Regions from separate parts of the Oscillibacter hominis genome, predicted to be linked through region 2. Evidence: riboswitches for the same ligand, from Rfam matches in the RefSeq annotation. Region 2 holds a riboswitch; the other holds the start of a gene.
The links. Region 2 has a riboswitch for glycine ahead of H8790_RS07275 (alanine/glycine:cation symporter family protein). Riboswitches for the same ligand answer to the same signal wherever they lie in the genome.
Positions count from the first base shown of each region.

Region 1: it holds a riboswitch for glycine, as region 2 does, so the genes downstream of both, gcvT (glycine cleavage system aminomethyltransferase GcvT) here and H8790_RS07275 (alanine/glycine:cation symporter family protein) in region 2, are expected to answer to the same signal.

Region 1 is NZ_CP060490.1:561,994-565,396, forward strand. It holds gene gcvPA (aminomethyl-transferring glycine dehydrogenase subunit GcvPA) at 1-474, opposite strand, end outside; gene gcvH (glycine cleavage system protein GcvH) at 514-891, opposite strand; gene gcvT (glycine cleavage system aminomethyltransferase GcvT) at 935-2,032, opposite strand; glycine riboswitch at 2,111-2,202, opposite strand; gene H8790_RS02900 (5-formyltetrahydrofolate cyclo-ligase) at 2,430-3,011, opposite strand; gene H8790_RS02905 (DNA polymerase Y family protein) at 3,015-3,403, opposite strand, start outside.
Region 2 is NZ_CP060490.1:1,448,169-1,451,571, forward strand. It holds gene H8790_RS07275 (alanine/glycine:cation symporter family protein) at 1-1,177, opposite strand, end outside; glycine riboswitch at 1,290-1,380, opposite strand; gene H8790_RS07280 (hypothetical protein) at 1,713-1,889, shown strand; gene H8790_RS07285 (M15 family metallopeptidase) at 1,971-2,810, opposite strand; gene H8790_RS07290 (hypothetical protein) at 2,893-3,403, opposite strand, start outside.

The DNA.
Region 1 (3,403 bases), 890 kb from region 2:
TGTGGCGGAGATATAAGCCTTGGTGTGCCTGCGGTCCCGGCACATGGTGACGGCTTCCGCGGCGGCGGTGGCCCCGTCGTAGACGGAGGCGTTGGAGACCGCCATGCCGGTGAGTTCGCAGATCATGGTCTGGTATTCAAAGATGGACTGGAGAATGCCCTGGCTGATCTCCGCCTGATAAGGCGTGTAGGCGGTGACCAGCTCCTCCCGGGAGGAAACGGACTTCACCACGGAGGGGATGAAGTGGCGGTATGCGCCGGCACCCCGGAGGCAGGTCTTGAAGACTGTGTTTTTCTCCGCCATGGCCGTGACAGCGCCGCGGACCTCCAGCTCGCTCATGCCGGCGGGCAGGTCCAGATTCTTCACCAGCATCTTTTTCGGCACATTGCCATAAAGCTCGTCAATGGATTTTGCGCCGATGACATCCAGCATTTCCTTTTGTACAGCAGGGGAATTGGGAACGTATGTACCCATCAAATCACCTTTCTTTCCTGGATAGATCGAAAAACCGGCTCAGGCTTCCCGGGTAAAGGCCTCATAGTCCGAGGCGTCCAGCAGCTCCTCCGTGTCGGTGATGTTCTCGATCTTGGCGATCCAGGCGCCGTAGGGATCGTCATTGAGCTTTTCGGGGGCGTCCAGCAGCTCCTCGTTGACCTCGGCCACCACGCCGGTGACCGGGGACATGACGTCGGAGACGGCCTTGACGGACTCCACGTCGCACATGCTCTCCTCCTTGGTGACGCTGTCGCCCACCTGGGGCAGGTTGATGAACACCAGATCGCCCAACTCCTCCTGGGCAAAGTCGGAGATGCCCACCAGGGCGGTGGTGTCATCCAGCATCTTGACCCACTCATGGGACTTGGAATACTTCAGTTCGGCGGGAAAGTTCATAATCAGTTCCTCCATTTATCCTTAATTTGAGTTCAATGACTTGTTAGCGCTCGATCTTGTAGAAGGGCAGGGAGACGATCTCCACCTCCACCATGCGGCCGCGGACGTCGGCGTTGAGGTGCTTGCCCACCTCGTTTTCCTCCACATTCACATAGCCCATTGCCACGGCGTGCCCCAGGTAGGGGCAGTGGGTGCCGGAGGAGACCCAGCCCACCTTCTTGCCGTCCAGGGTGTAGAGGTCGCAGTGCTCACGGGGAATGCCGCGGCCCACCACCTTCATGCCGATGCGCTTGATGGTGGGGGTGCCCCGGGCGATGATGGCGTCCCGGCCGATGAAATCCTTGCCGTCCAGCTTGCAGGGGAGCCCCGCTTCCTTGGGGGAGATGTCGTCGTTCATCTCATGGCCGTAGAGGGGCATGCTGGCCTCCAGGCGCAGCGTGTCGCGGGCACCCAGTCCGCAGGGCAGGATTCCCTCCTCCTTGCCGGATTCCAGCAGGGCGTTCCAGAGTGTCACCGCATCCTCGGACTTGCAGTAGATCTCAAAGCCGAACTCGCCGGTGTAGCCGGTCTGGGAGACGATGGCTGGGATATCCCGTCCACCAGCCTTCAAAGCCGCGCCCTCGGTGAAGTGGTAGTATTTCTGGGGGATTTCCGACTCGTCGCAGAGCTTTTTCAGCACCTCACCGGCCTTGGGCCCCTGCAGGGCCAGCTGGGCCACCTGTTCGGACACATCGGCATAGTGCACGTCGCCGCTGATGTGGGATTCCACCCAGGCTGCGTCCTTTTCATGGTTGCCGGCGTTGACCACCAGCAGGTATTTGTCGGCGGCCCGGCGGTAGATCACAAGGTCGTCCACAATGCCGCCTTTGTCGTTGCAGAGCATGGCGTACTTGACCTGGCCGTCCACCATTTTGGAGATGTCCGCAGTAACCAGGTGCTGAATGTTGGCAACAGCGTCAGGACCCTCTAAAATGAGCTCAGCCATATGGGAGACGTCGAACAGGCCGACCTTCTGGCGGACCGCCATATGCTCGGCAATGACACCAGCGCCGTACTGGACCGGCATCAGGTAGCCGCCGAATTCGACGATCTTCCCGCCCAGGTCCACATGGGTCTGGTACAGTGGCGTTTTCTTTTCCATAATTTATGTGCCTCCATCCACAAAAATTAAGTATTAAAAAGACAGAGGCGCAACTTACCCCCTTGTAGTGTGAGTTCTTGTTGCGCCTCTGTGTCTTTACCTGAGAGATTCCCGGACCGCAGTCCGGTTGCCCCGCCGGTGCATGTGTCATGCTTTTCAGAGCTTCGTCCCGATCCAGTCCTCTGCCCAGCGCGGCTCACCGTCTGCTTGGCCTCTTCTGAATCGTTCATCCGACAATATGCAATTTTTAACACAGACACGCGGCCTGTTTGATTGTTTTTATTGAAGATAGGATACCAAAAAGCGGAAGCGGTGTCAAGAAATTTTACCTGAGCTAAAAGAAGAAAATGCCCTGCATTGCAGGGCATTTTTTGTATGTACGTATGTAAACGATTGCCTACATCCCATCTGTCCGACAGTGGTAGATTTGGGCATCTGTCACAAGTATTTCGATGGTCTGGTCGTACAAATCCGCAGGGATGCGCCGCCGCATCAGCGACTCCCGGCACACCATTGCCGCCCGGCCGCGGTAGTTTGCGAGGAAGCGGTCGTAGTAGCCGCCGCCCCGGCCCAGACGGTGGCCGGAGCGGTCGCAGGAGAGGCAGGGCACCACCGTGAAGTCCACCTCGTCGCTCTGGAGCACCTGGCAGGAGGCCACCGGCTCCAAAATGTCGTATGCGCCGGGGGAGAGGTCGTCTAAGGAGCGGATGACCACCGGCTCCATCCGGTGGCCGGCCAGGCAGCGAGGGACGCAGAGCCTGCGGCCGGAGGAGAGCACGTCCAAAAGGATGGGGCGGGTGTCGATCTCGTGGGGCGTTCCCACAAAGCAGAACACCGTGTCGGCGTTCTGGTATTCGCTCAGCGTCCGCAGCCGGGTGAGGATCCGCTCGTCGGAGCGCAGCTTTTCCTCAAGCGGGATGGCCCGCTCCGCCATGCGCACCTCACGGCGCAGCGCTTTTTTCTCTTCAGCAATCTCCATGGTTCAATCCTCCGTTTCGTCCAGCCGCCCGGCCGGGGAGCCGAAGGCGATGGCGTCTTTTCCGTAGCGGCCCCGGATGGAATCCATGGCCCGCTCCAATTTTTCCTGTTTTTCACTTTTTGCTGCGCTGTTTAAAAGGTCCAGCTGGGCATAGGACTCCTCTTCCGCCACCAGGTGGATGGCAGTGACGGAGAGCATCCGGATGGGGGAAGGGGGACGCCAGATGGTTTTAATCAGCTCCATCGCACCGTCGGAAAGCTCCCGCATCAGGTGGGTGGGGTGGGAAAACTGAGTCTGACGGGAGCGGTTTTGAAACTCCGGGTCCCGGACCGTGACCTGGACCCCGCCGGCGCAGAGGCTGTGGCGGCGCAGGCGCATGGCCACGCTGTCCG
Region 2 (3,403 bases):
CCTTGACGCCTGCTTTGCCGAACAGCGCCTTGACGTTGGTCTCGCCGAAGAAGTACCAGCCCACAATGGTGGAGAAGGCGAAAAACAGCATGCAGATGGCGATGAAGATCATGCCAAAGCTGCCAAATGCCCGGTCAAAGGCCATCTGAGCCAGAACGGAACCGGTTTCACCGGAGGAGACCGCGCCGGAGGAGATGATGACCAGCGCCGTCAGCGTCAGGATGACAAAGGTGTCAATGAACACGCCCATCATGGCCACCTCGCCCTGGTCCTGAGGCTTTTTCACCTTGGCCAGCGCGTGGGCGTGGGGCGTGGAGCCCATGCCCGCCTCGTTGGAAAAGAGCCCTCTTGCCACGCCAAAGCGCATGGCCTTCTGGATGGTGATGCCCAAGACGCCGCCGCCCATGGCCTGGGGGTTGAAGGCCATGACAAAAATCTGCCGGATGGAGTCCAGCAGCGCGGCGTGGTTGATGAACAAAATCACCACGCAGCCGGAGATGTAGAGCGCGGCCATAATGGGCACCACCTTCTCGGTGAAGGAGGCAATGCGCTTGACGCCGCCCAGGAATATGAATGCGGCGACCACGGCCAGCACAATACCCACGTACAGCGGCTTCACGTGGAACGCAGCCTGAAAGGATTCTCCGATGGAGTTGGACTGCACCATATTGCCCATAAAGCCCAGGGCCAGGATGATGGCCACGGAGAAAAAGCCGGCCAGGAACTTGCCGAACTTCCCCTTGAAGGCGGCGCGGATATAATAGATGGGGCCGCCGGTGACCGCGCCGTCCACCACAGTCTTATACTTTTGTGCCAAAACCGCCTCGCCGTAAATCGTGGCCATGCCAAAAAACGCAGAGACCCACATCCAGAAGATCGCGCCCGGTCCGCCGGAGGCGATGGCCGTGGCCGCGCCGGCAATGTTTCCGGTTCCCACTTGGGCCGCGATTGCCGTGGTCAGCGCCTGGAACGAGCTCATCCCGTCGTCCCCCGCCTTCTTTCCCCGGAGGCTGAAGCCGCCGAACAGCCGCTTCCAGCCCGCGCGGAACCTGCGCACCTGGATGAAGCGCAGGCGGATGGTGAAATAGATGCCGCTGCCGCACAGCAGAATTAGAAGGATGTTTTTGTCCCAAAGCCAAGTATTCAGTGTCTTTACAATTTGCTCCAATACTTCCATTTCTACTCTCCCCTGTTTTTTCCTGGCAGACAACAAAAAAGCCAAATGCAGGAAATCCTGCACTTGGCTCCACAAGGCAACGAGAGGGCCGTTTATTTTCAAACGCCTCTTGTCCGCCTACTCTGTCCTTTTGCCTGAGAGATTTGCGCATTGCACGCATTGCACCTTCGGCACTCATTCTGAGTTTCTCCAGAGCCACATCTGTTCATAGTCCCCGTCCAGTTCCGGACACCTGAGAGTTTTACTCCTTCGGTAAGCATTTACGCTGTTTTTCTATGAACTTCGTCTGCCGTTATTTCATTATGTTTTTACACTATCATGGCCTCTATATGAAGTCAAAGTAATATTCTTCATGTGTAACATGAAGAACTCTCATGTTGTGACTCACAAATTGACTGCAATACCCATTCTTTTTCCAGCTTTTAAAATGAATCTTTTCCTGCACATTGTTGAGGTGCCGCCTCTTCCTGATTTGGGCGGGATAGTATACATAAAACCATACAGGCGCGGAAGACTATGGGTGAGGTGAGCGAATATGGATCCGATGCGGGACCTTCCCATGGGATTCGGCATGGCCCTGGTGAAAAACCAAAGCGCCATGGAGACCTTCTCCTCCATGACGCCGGAACAGCAGCAGGAGATCATCAGCCGGACCCACTCCGTTCAGTCCAAAGAGGAGATGCAGTCCCTTGTGGATAGCATCGTCCGCTGAGAGACCTTGGTTCAGCGCACACGCCGAGCAAAAGAGGTGCAGGTTCCAATTGGAACCTGCACCTCTTTTTGTTGCCACGATTCAGGAAACATCATCCTGCCCGCTTAAGTACTCCTCCAGGCAGAGGCCCTGTTCCATAATCTCCGCAGCGGCTTCCTTCCCCACATACCGGTAATGCCACGGCTCATAGGAGACGCCGGTCAGGTCGCTCTTGTCCGTGGGGTAGCGGAGGATGAAGCCGTACTCCGCGCAGTGTTCCATCAGCCACTGCTGCACCTCGGTCTGCTCCTGCTGCTCATCCAGCATCTGGTAGGCAACATCCACGATGTCCACCGCAAGGCCCGCCTGATGCTCACTGGTTCCAGGGCGCGCCACCCAGGCGGAGGCCTTTTCCTCCGCCTCCTGCCGGCCGCAGCCCTGCTGGAGGTAGTAGTTCACCTTTCTTTGAAAAAGTTCCTCCTGCTTGTCCCATGTGCGATAGGAGGAGCAGATCAGGGGCTGGAGCCCCGCCGCCCTTGCGTCGTCCATCATCCGCTGGAGGTCGGGATAGATACGGCTGTCCACGCTGTGGCCGTTGCGCAGCTTTGTCATCTCCGGTATCTTATAGTCCTCGTTCAGAAGATGGTCCTTGTTGACCAGCAGCAGCTGCCACTCCTCCGGGTCCTTCTTCTGATCCACCACCGGCGCAATGGCCTGTACCGGTTCCGGGCCGGCGGAGGTCCCGCCCAAGTGGGATCCGCCTTCTATATCCACTTCCGCCGCCAGGGCGCGCCCTAACAGGAGCCCGCTCAAAAACAGCACCGCGCACAGCAGCAGCGTCCTGTAGGAGATGCGCCGACGGCGGCGTGCGCGCCGCGGCGCAACAAAGTACTCCCGATCCGGGATCTCTTCTTCATATCGCATCATTCTATTCTCAGCCATGAATACACTCTCCTTCTTTGGTGTATACCCATAGTACGATATGGAGTCGTCATTTTCGTCACATCTTTGCATCAATTTGGCATCAATTGATTGCTGCGCTCACGCTTGTATCGGTATTGATGGGCCAGCGCTGAACGGCAAAGTCCCCCCGATGGCCCGCAGGCCCAAAGCTTAAGTAGCCGATCCGGGCGGTGAAGAAATAAACCAGTTCCTCCGTGCCGTCCACCGCAAAGAGGGCCGTGTCGCCGCCCTCGCTGATGAGCTCCGTCTCCAGCCCCATGCCAAGGAAATACTGGAGCCCCCTATCAGCCGCCTCGAAGACATAGGAGTCGTATTGTGGAAGGTTGGGCAGGTTGCACTCTGCCTGGAGCACCAACCCGGTCTCCTCATCCAATACACAGAACAGGTAAAGCCCATCCTTCCCATAGGACCAGATACGGATAAAGCTTGCGCTGGCACCATCCTCCATCCTGCGGCACACTTCCCGCACACCATCGATTTCGGAAATCTCGACAGCCTCCTGAGGCAGCAGGTGAACGTTGGAGAGCTGCTCCAGCATACTGTCGGCCAGCTCACGGAGCCAGGCCTCCGTC